2 regions of the Alteromonas sp. ABH2_165 genome follow, and region 1 is predicted to be linked to the other one. Evidence: predicted binding sites of a transcription regulator. Region 1 holds the regulator's gene; the other holds the start of a gene.
What was found. Region 1 encodes NrdR, which represses ribonucleotide reductase genes. Its sites were predicted from a motif close to AAACACNANATNTNGTGTTT; they were not measured.
Positions count from the first base shown of each region.

Region 1 (5,195 bases):
GGTTCACACGTAAACTTCTCTGGTAAGACGTACAATGCAGTACAGTATGGTCTGAATCAGGAAACCGGCGAAATTGATTACGAGCAGGTTGAAGCTCTGGCGCTTGAGCACAAGCCTAAGCTGATCATCGGTGGTTTCTCTGCTTACTCTAAAGTGGTTGATTGGGCCCGTTTCCGCGAAATCGCAGACAAAGTGGGTGCGTACCTGTTAGTCGACATGGCACACGTTGCCGGTCTGATTGCAGCTGGCGTTTACCCAAGCCCACTGCCTCACGCACACGTGGTAACTACCACCACGCACAAAACACTGGCTGGCCCGCGCAGTGGTCTTATTCTGTCTGCCTGTGGCGACGAAGATATTTACAAAAAGCTAAACAGTTCAGTATTCCCGGGTAACCAGGGTGGTCCTCTGTGTCACGTTATCGCTGCAAAAGCAGTAGCATTCAAAGAAGCCCTGCAGCCTGAATTCAAAGCATACCAGCAGCAGGTTGTTAAGAACGCGAAAGCGATGGTTGAAGTGATGCTTGAGCGCGGTTTCGACATCGTTTCCGGCGGTACTGAAAACCACCTGTTCCTGCTTGACCTGATCAAGAAAGACATCACTGGTAAAGATGCCGACGCTGCCCTTGGCCGCGCGAACATCACAGTGAACAAAAACTCGGTGCCAAATGATCCGCGTTCTCCGTTCGTAACCAGCGGTCTGCGTATTGGTAGCCCGGCAATTACCCGTCGCGGTTTTAAAGAGCAGGAAGCAAAACAGGTAGCTACTTGGATTTGCGACATTCTTGACAACATGGGTGATGAAAGTGTTGTTGAGCGTGTTAAAGGCGAAGCCATCAAACTGTGTGAAGCATTCCCTGTTTACGGTTAATAGCCCCTCGCGTTAAACTAAGAACCGCCGGACAACCCTGTCCGGCGGTTTTGTTGTTTTAAGGACTCCCCATGTTTTGCCCGTTTTGTTCGGCTCAGGAAACCAAAGTTATCGATTCCCGTCTGGTGGCAGAAGGGCATCAGGTGCGCCGTCGCCGGGAATGCGTGATCTGTCACGAACGTTTTACTACGTTTGAGAGCGCAGAATTGGTGATGCCCCGTGTGATTAAACGTGACGGTTCGCGGGAACCGTTTAACGAAGACAAACTCCGTGCAGGCCTGCAGCGTGCACTGGAAAAACGTCCGGTGAGTACAGAGCGTATTGAGGAAGTGATTTTGTCACTGAAATCCGCCCTACGTGCTACTGGAGAGCGTGAAGTCTCTAGTGAATATCTGGGTAATCTGATTATGGATGCCCTTAAAGAACTGGATAAAGTGGCTTATGTACGCTTTGCCTCTGTCTACCGTTCGTTTGAAGATATTCGCGAGTTCGGTGAGGAAATTGCCCGCCTGGGAGACTAATCCGCTGTTATGACATGCTCATTATCTGCGTCAGTAAATGACGATTACACCTGGATGGCTAAGGCCATCAAACTGGCCCGAAAAGGCCGCTTCACCACCTCACCGAACCCTCGGGTTGGGTGTATCGTTCTCGATGCAAAAGGTGAGTTAGCCGGGCAGGGCTTTCACGTTCAGGCGGGGACGCCACACGCTGAAGTGCATGCGCTACGTGAAGCCGGTGAAAAGGCCCGTGGCGGCACCGCGTATGTCACTTTGGAGCCATGCAGCCATTTCGGTCGCACGCCTCCTTGTGCCAATGCCCTCATCGATGCCGGCGTGAGCCGGGTGGTGGTGGCGATGACCGACCCAAATCCGCAAGTGAGTGGTAATGGCATACGGCGCTTGCAGGATGCCGGCATCGACGTGGTTACCGACGTACTGGCCGCTGAGTCCGCTGCGCTCAATCCGGGATTCATTAAGCGCATGGTTACCGGTAAGCCAAGAGTGACCGTAAAAATGGGCATTAGCCTCGATGGTAAAATTGCCTTATCCAATGGTGTGAGTCAGTGGATCACTGGTTCTGAAGCCCGCCGCGATGTGCAATTACAGCGCGCGCAGAGTTGTGCAGTGCTTACCGGCTCTGGTACTGCGCTGGCTGATAACCCCAGCTTGCTGGTAAGAAAAGCCGAAGCCGATTTGTCCGACTATCCTGCATTGCCACTGCGCCAGCCTCTGCGCGTTGTCATTGATTCTCATAATGCTTTACCGAGCAATTTACAGTTGTTTACCGACGGTCATAAAACACTGCGCATTACTGGGCAGCCCATAGCGCCAGAGACTGACGTGCCGGCTCAGGCAATCTCAATGAAAGGCGATCACATCGATTTACATGAATTGATGATGAAATTGGGTGAGCGCCAGCTTAACGATGTTTGGGTGGAAGCTGGCCCTGGACTCGCAGGTGCACTGTTAGCTGCCGGAGAGGTCGATCAGCTCGTGGTATATCAGGCCCCTAAAGTACTCGGCGATAAGGCGAAAAGTATGCTTACCTTGCAGGATTTCACTGCGCTGGATCAGACACCATCACTTTCTTTGACCGAAGTCAGGCAAATTGGCCCGGATATCCGCCTGACCTACGATATAATTAGTTAAATTCAGCCAGGAGGCTAACCGATATGTTTACCGGTATTATCCAGGCTCTGGGAACCATTCGTTCACTGGACCACCGTGGTGAGGACATCAAACTCACCGTTTCGTCTGAGAAGCTCGACATGTCGGATGTGGCGTTAGGCGATAGCATTGCCACAAACGGCGTTTGCTTAACGGTTACCGAGTTTGGTCAAGACTACTACTGCGCCGATGTTTCAGCCGAAACCATTAAGTACACGGGCTTCGCCAATTATAAGCCAGGTAGCACCGTAAACCTTGAGAAGGCCATGCGTCCTACCGATCGTTTCGGTGGTCATATTGTTTCCGGTCACGTAGACGGTGTAGGCGAAGTAAAACGTATTGTTAAGCACGCCACCTATATTGAAATTTGGGTTGCTGCCCCCACTGATCTGGCTAAGTACATCGCCCACAAAGGCAGTATTACTGTCGACGGTGTGAGCCTCACAGTCAATGAGGTAGACGGCAACGAATTTATGCTGTGGATTATTCCCCATACGCTTCAAGAAACGGTGATTGGCACTTATAAAGCCGGTAGCCGGATCAACCTGGAAGTCGACGTGGTAGCACGCTACCTGGAGCGGTTGATGATGGGCGAGAAAGCGGCAGAGAAATCGAGTAAAAAAGACATCAGTATGGCGTTTCTTGCCGAAAATGGCTTTTTGAGAAAATAACCCTACACAAGTGAAATTATGGCACTCAACACATCAGCAGAAATAATTGAAGATATCCGTCAGGGTAAAATGGTCATTCTGATGGATGACGAAGATCGTGAAAACGAAGGCGATATCATCATGGCGGCGGAGCATGTAACGCCAGAAGCGATTAACTTTATGGTAACCCACGCCCGTGGTTTGGTTTGTCTGCCTATGACCCAGGAACGTTGTGCACGTTTAAACCTGCCATTAATGGTCGATAAAAACGGCGCTCAATTCCACACCGCATTTACCGTATCGATTGAAGCTGCGCGTGGCGTAACCACCGGTATTTCTGCCGCTGATCGTGCCACAACTGTGCTTGCCGCTGTTGGCAAAGATGCCGTTGCTGCCGATGTGGTTCAACCTGGACATATTTTCCCTTTAATCGCGAAAGACGGTGGTGTGCTGAATCGCGCTGGGCACACCGAAGCCAGTGTTGACCTGGCTCGATTAGCAGGTTGCGAACCGGCTGCGGTGATTGTTGAAATTCTAAATGAAGACGGCACCATGGCCCGTCGTCCTGAATTAGAAAAGTTTGCCGAGAAGTACGATATTAAAATTGGCACCATTGCCGACTTGATTGAATACCGTAATCTTAACGAAACCACCATCGAAAAAGTCGCGCAGTGTCATTTGCCGACGGAGTACGGCGATTTCGAATTGCATACATTTAAAGATGTGATTGATAACCAAATCCATTTCGCATTGAAGAAAGGGGATATCAATCCAGAAGATCCCACGCTCGTTCGGGTACATCTGCACAATACATTGGGTGACTTGCTTGGCTCAACCCGCAATATTAGCCGCACGATGACGCTGCAGGATGCGATGAAGCGGATTGCCGATGAAGGTGGCGTCTTGGTGCTGCTAGGCAAAGAAGAAGATCTGGAAAGCCAGGTTAGACAGTTTGCCGCGGAAGACCGCGGTGAACAGCCAGAAGGCAAGACGTGGACAGGCTCGTCGCGCACCGTCGGTGTGGGAAGTCAGATCCTGGCAACATTAGGCGTGAAGAAAATGCGCCTGTTAAGTAAGCCTGTTAAGTATCATGCATTGTCAGGTTTCGGGCTCGACGTTGTCGAATATATTCATTCATAAGTTCGCGTTGCTTTCGTGAACAATCGATTCAGTTTGTGCGCAGTTATGCTATACTGCGCGCCGTTTTTTCATAGGGGTGGAATTCCATGCAGGTAATTGAAGGTAACATTCGCGCGACAGGCAAAAAATTCGCTATTGTTGTGTCTCGTTTTAACAGTTTTGTTGTAGAAAGCTTGCTGGAAGGTGCACTTGATACCTTAGAGCGTCACGGCGAAGTCAGCGACGGCGACATCACGCTTGTTCGTGTTCCAGGCGCTTATGAGTTACCTGTAGCGGCTAAAAAAATCGCGGAAAAGGGCCAGTTCGATGCCATCATCGCATTGGGCGCGGTTATTCGTGGAGGTACGCCGCACTTTGATTTTGTTGCTGGAGAGTGTAACAAAGGTCTGGCGCAAGTTTCTTTAGAATACGGTATTCCGGTCTCTTTCGGTGTAATCACCACAGACTCAATCGAACAGGCAATAGAACGTTCAGGCACTAAAGCCGGCAACAAAGGTGCAGAAGCTGCACTGGGCGCGCTGGAAATGGTGAACGTTGTTTCTGCCCTTAACGATCTTTAATCGGGGGTTACGTGAAAGTATCCGCACGTCATAAAGCCAGAGAACTCGCCCTGCAGGGTATCTACTCGTGGCAGATGAGTAAGAATGACATTGCCCAGGTTGAGCTTGCACTGGCAACCAGCAATGACATGCAAAAGGTTGATATGGTGTATTTTCAGGCCATTCTGCGCGGCGTCGTCGAGAACGTAGAAACACTGGATACGAAAATCAAACCGTATCTTGGCCGCTTGCCGGAAGAGCTTGATCCTATCGAGAAAGCCGTTCTGCGTATTGCTACCTATGAACTGACTGAGCGCATGGACGTG
Region 1 is NZ_JBSWWF010000008.1:260,863-266,057, forward strand. It holds gene glyA (serine hydroxymethyltransferase) at 1-870, shown strand, start outside; gene nrdR (transcriptional regulator NrdR) at 942-1,391, shown strand; gene ribD (bifunctional diaminohydroxyphosphoribosylaminopyrimidine deaminase/5-amino-6-(5-phosphoribosylamino)uracil reductase RibD) at 1,401-2,522, shown strand; gene ACXAFQ_RS16590 (riboflavin synthase) at 2,546-3,211, shown strand; gene ribBA (bifunctional 3,4-dihydroxy-2-butanone-4-phosphate synthase/GTP cyclohydrolase II) at 3,230-4,330, shown strand; gene ribH (6,7-dimethyl-8-ribityllumazine synthase) at 4,417-4,890, shown strand; gene nusB (transcription antitermination factor NusB) at 4,902-5,195, shown strand, end outside.

Region 2 (5,195 bases), on a different contig from region 1:
AGAATGTGCGCACGGTCACGGGCTTTACGCAGCTCGTAAACGGTACGGCGAGTTACCACTTCACGACGGTGAAGGATAAACGCCTCAAGCATTTCCTTGAGGTTGAAAACTTTAGGCTGGCCGTTATCCAGCGCCACCATGTTTATACCGAATACCGTTTGCAATTGGGTATTAGCATAAAGGTGGTTAAGGAGTACTTCTGCAGATTCGTTGCGTTTCACTTCCACAACAATACGCATACCGTCTTTATCAGACTCGTCGCGCAGTGCTGAAATACCTTCAATGCGTTTTTCTTTAACCAGCTCGGCAATTTTTTCAATCAGACGGGCTTTGTTAACCTGATACGGAATTTCGTTGACAATAATCGTTTCTTTGCCACTACTGTCCGTTTCGATTTCCGCTTTAGCACGCAGATAGATTTTGCCGCGACCGGTGCGGTAAGCGTCATCAATGCCCTTACGGCCACTGATCATTGCCGCGGTTGGGAAATCTGGTCCAGGGATGAATTGCATCAGATCTTCGATTGTTACCGACGGATTTTCAATTAATGCAATACAGCCGTTGATAACTTCAGTCAGGTTGTGTGGCGGAATGTTAGTCGCCATACCAACCGCAATACCAGAAGAACCGTTAACCAGCAGGTTAGGTACCTTTGTTGGCAGTACATCAGGAATTTGTTCTGTACCATCATAGTTAGGTACAAAATCAACAGTTTCTTTATCCAGATCCGCCAGCAATTCGTGGGCGATCTTGGCCATGCGCACTTCGGTATACCGCATTGCAGCGGCTGAGTCGCCGTCTACCGAACCGAAGTTCCCTTGCCCGTCGACGAGCATGTAACGCAGCGAGAATGGCTGTGCCATACGTACAATGGTGTCGTATACCGCACTGTCACCGTGAGGGTGATATTTACCGATGACATCACCGACCACACGGGCCGATTTTTTGTATGGTTTATTGAAGTCGTTTTTGAGTTCGTTCATCGCGAAGAGTACACGACGGTGAACCGGCTTGAGGCCGTCTCTTACGTCAGGCAATGCACGCCCAACAATAACGCTCATCGCATAATCGAGATAAGAGTTCTTCAGCTCTTCCTCAATATTTATGGGCAGAATTTCTTTAGCGTTATCAGTCATAAACTGCTATGTCCCTTGATTCAAGTTCAAGCGTATCCAATATCACGCACCACCAAGTGTTGAAACCTGGTAATAAATGCAGCTAAGAACAGCGCTTTCTTATTATGGGTTTATCTTGAGGAGCCGGTTGACCCGCTCATAACCTCCTCAGGTAATCATTGAGTGTATCACTGGATGACAGATTTATGTAGCGCTTAATCAGTGCAATCAGGACAGTAGTGCCTGAGCGTCTACTTTTCGTTCAGTTAACGATGTTTCACTGACAAAACATGCCTTTTCACTAACGGTTGATGTAACCTATTACGCTGATTGTTTTCTTTCTTTTATATTCTTTAATAACGGTATAGAGCGTTTTCATGAGCAACGTCGACGAGCAAGAAATTGCCAAATTCAGTGAACTGGCCTCGCGCTGGTGGGACACAGAGAGTGAGTTCAAACCACTGCATCTAATTAACCCTTTACGTTTGGACTTCGTTCAGCAACATTGTGACGGCCTGTTTGGTAAAAAGGTGGTCGATGTGGGCTGCGGTGGAGGTATTCTTGCAGAATCCATGGCAAAACTAGGTGCCGAAGTCTCTGGTATTGATTTGGCTCAGGCGTCTCTTGAAGTGGCGAAACTTCACGGTCTCGAATCTGGTGTGTGTGTGGATTATCAATGTATCAGTGCAGAAGAGTTCGCCGCCCAGCATCAAGGTGAATTTGATGTAGTGACTTGTATGGAAATGCTTGAACACGTACCGGACCCCGTCTCTATTGTTGCAGCGTGTGCGCGCCTGGTTAAACCAGGAGGCCATGTTTTTCTGTCCACATTAAACCGTAACGTCAAATCTTGGTTAATGGGTATCGTGGGTGCAGAATACATTTTAAATCTGGTACCGAAAGGCACACATCAGCACGCCCGCTTTATTAAGCCTTCAGAATTAATGGCGATGACCGATAAGGTAGATCTGCTACCACGAAACACCACAGGCTTGCATATGGATCCCTTAAGCCGTCAATTTTATCTTTCAGATAAAAACGTCGACGTTAACTACATCGTTCATACGCAAAAAGCTGACTAGAAAACACAACATGTAGTGCTGATGAACATAATCTGCGCTACATGTCGTATTTGTGAGCAGTCATAATAGTAGCAGTTAAAATTTTTTAATTGCAGATCAAAAAAGTAAAAAACGGTTGCATTTGGCTGATTTGCCATTTGATTGCCTGTACTTGGTTAGTCTTCACTAACCATTTTTATTGCATAGTTTGATCGCTGGATTTACCACCAGATATTGGGTTGCATTAACGCGTAAACCTCACTATCTTGTGTCTTGTCCGACGGGTGTTTTATAACGAAAAGTGAGCAACAAAACACAGGATCCCGCCAGGCAGTAGGGATCTCTGCTGGATCAGGCTTTCAGAGCCAAATTACGTCAAATAATTACAGTGAAAATGGGTATTCATCCCGTCATTCATGCGCTAACAAACTAACGGCCAGTACAAATGAACAATAACTTGTATGTCACTAAACGCAATGGCGAAAAAGAAGCTATTGAGTTAGATAAGATCCACAAAGTCATTACGTGGGCAGCAGAAGGACTCAACAATGTTTCTGTTTCCCAGGTAGAACTCAAAGCCCAGATCCAGTTTTACGACGGTATTAAAACCGGCGAGATCCACGAAACCCTGATCAAATCAGCGGCAGATCTTATCTCTACTGATGCACCTGATTACCAATATCTTGCTGCGCGACTCGCTATTTTCCACTTACGTAAAAAAGCATACGGCCAGTTTGAGCCGCCAAAACTTTTCGACCATGTGAAGAAAATGGTTGAGCAAGGTAAGTACGACGAGCACCTGCTGTCTGACTACACCCAGGCCGAATTCGAAGCGATGGACGATTTCATCGACCACTGGCGCGATATGACCTTCAGCTATGCGGCGGTTAAGCAACTGGAAGGCAAATACCTGGTACAGAACCGTGTGACCGGTGACATTTACGAAAGTGCCCAGTTCCTTTACGTACTGGTTGCGGCATGCCTGTTCGCTGAATACCCGAAAGAGACGCGTCTTGATTATGTCCGTCGTTTCTACGATGCAACATCAACATTTAAGATTTCTCTGCCAACACCTATTATGTCTGGTGTGCGTACGCCTACCCGCCAGTTCAGCTCATGCGTACTGATTGAAACCGGTGATAGCCTGGATTCTATCAATGCCACAGCCAGTGCTATTGTAAAATACGTAAGCCAACGTGCCGGTATTGGTGTGAACGCGGGTCGTATCCGCGCATTGGGAAGCCCAATTCGCGGTGGTGAAGCATTCCATACTGGTTGTATTCCATTCTACAAGTATTTCCAAACGGCAGTGAAAAGCTGCTCTCAGGGTGGTGTTCGTGGTGGCGCAGCTACCCTGTTCTACCCACTCTGGCACATGGAAGTAGAATCTCTGCTGGTACTTAAAAATAACCGTGGTGTCGAAGAAAACCGTGTACGACACCTCGACTATGGTGTTCAGTTCAACAAGCTGATGTATCAGCGCATGATGAAAGATGGCTACATTACTTTGTTCAGCCCGTCTGACGTGCCGGGCCTTTATGATGCTTTCTTCGCTGATCAGAACAAATTCGAAGAACTGTACGTTAAATACGAACAGGACGACTCCATCCGCAAGAAGCAAATTAAAGCCATGGAACTGTTTAGCCTGTTCATGCAAGAACGTGCTTCTACGGGTCGTATTTACCTGCAAAACGTTGACCATTGTAATACGCATAGCCCATTTGATCCGGCTGTTGCTCCAGTGCGTCAAAGTAACCTGTGTCTTGAAATCGCCCTGCCGACCAAGCCACTGGAACACGTGAACGATGAAAACGGTGAAATTGCCCTGTGTACGCTGTCTGCGTTTAACTTAGGTGCAATTAAATCGGTAGATGAATTTGAAGAACTGTCTGACCTTGCCGTACGTGCCCTCGACAGTTTGCTGGATTACCAGGACTATCCTGTTCCGGCGGCATATCACGCAACAATGAATCGTCGTACGCTGGGTATAGGCGTAATTAATTTTGCTTACTATCTGGCGAAAAATGGCGTTAAGTACTCTGACTTCAGTGCAAATCCGTTGATTCACCGCACATTCGAAGCCATGCAGTATCACCTGCTCAAAGCCTCTGTGAATCTGGCAAAAGAGAAAGGTGCGTGTCCGAAATTTAACGAAACCACGTACGCAAAAGGTATTCTGCCTATCGATACCTACAAGAAGGATCTCGACGCCATTTGTAACGAACCGTTGCATATGGATTGGGAAGGCCTGCGTGCAGAAATGATGGAGCACGGTCTGCGTAACTCTACCCTGTCTGCGCTGATGCCGTCTGAGACGTCTTCTCAGATTTCTAACGCGACGAACGGTATTGAACCACCACGTGGTCACATCTCAATTAAGTCAAGCAAAGACGGTGTGCTTAAGCAGGTTGTACCTGAATATGAAAACCTGAAAGATGCTTATGAGCTGCTGTGGGATATTCCTTCGAACGACGGTTACCTGCAACTGGTAGGTATCATGCAGAAGTTTATCGACCAGACAATCTCTGCCAATACCAGCTATGACCCGGGCAAATACGAAAGCGGTAAAGTACCGATGAAGCTGTTGCTGAAAGATCTATTGACAGCCTACAAGCTGGGCGTAAAAACCTTGTACTACCACAATACCCGAGATGGCAACACAGACACCAGTTCTATGGAAGTGAAGCAGAGCCAGGCTCAGCCTAAGAACCAGCAGGCCCAGACAGCCGTTATCGAAGAAGATGACGACTGTGCCGGCGGTGCATGTAAAATCTAACGGTATTAGCCAGGGCGCCCGCCCTGGCATTCGCTTTCTAACCGGTAATAAATCGAGCTAAATTGCAGTTATGAAATATACAACGTTTAATCAACAAAGCGTCAATCCTCTTGTAGAACCTATGTTTTTCGGTAACCCTGTTAATGTGGCCCGTTACGATCAACAAAAACACAGCATCTTTGAGAAATTGATTGAAAAGCAAATCAGTTTCTTCTGGCGTCCTGAAGAAGTCGATGTAACTCG
Region 2 is NZ_JBSWWF010000009.1:152,747-157,941, forward strand. It holds gene gyrA (DNA topoisomerase (ATP-hydrolyzing) subunit A) at 1-1,136, opposite strand, end outside; gene ubiG (bifunctional 2-polyprenyl-6-hydroxyphenol methylase/3-demethylubiquinol 3-O-methyltransferase UbiG) at 1,493-2,197, shown strand; gene nrdA (class 1a ribonucleoside-diphosphate reductase subunit alpha) at 2,622-4,952, shown strand; gene nrdB (class Ia ribonucleoside-diphosphate reductase subunit beta) at 5,023-5,195, shown strand, end outside.
Region 2: nrdA (class 1a ribonucleoside-diphosphate reductase subunit alpha) is a predicted target of NrdR. The motif match lies at 2,399-2,418, and genes of this name have one in related genera.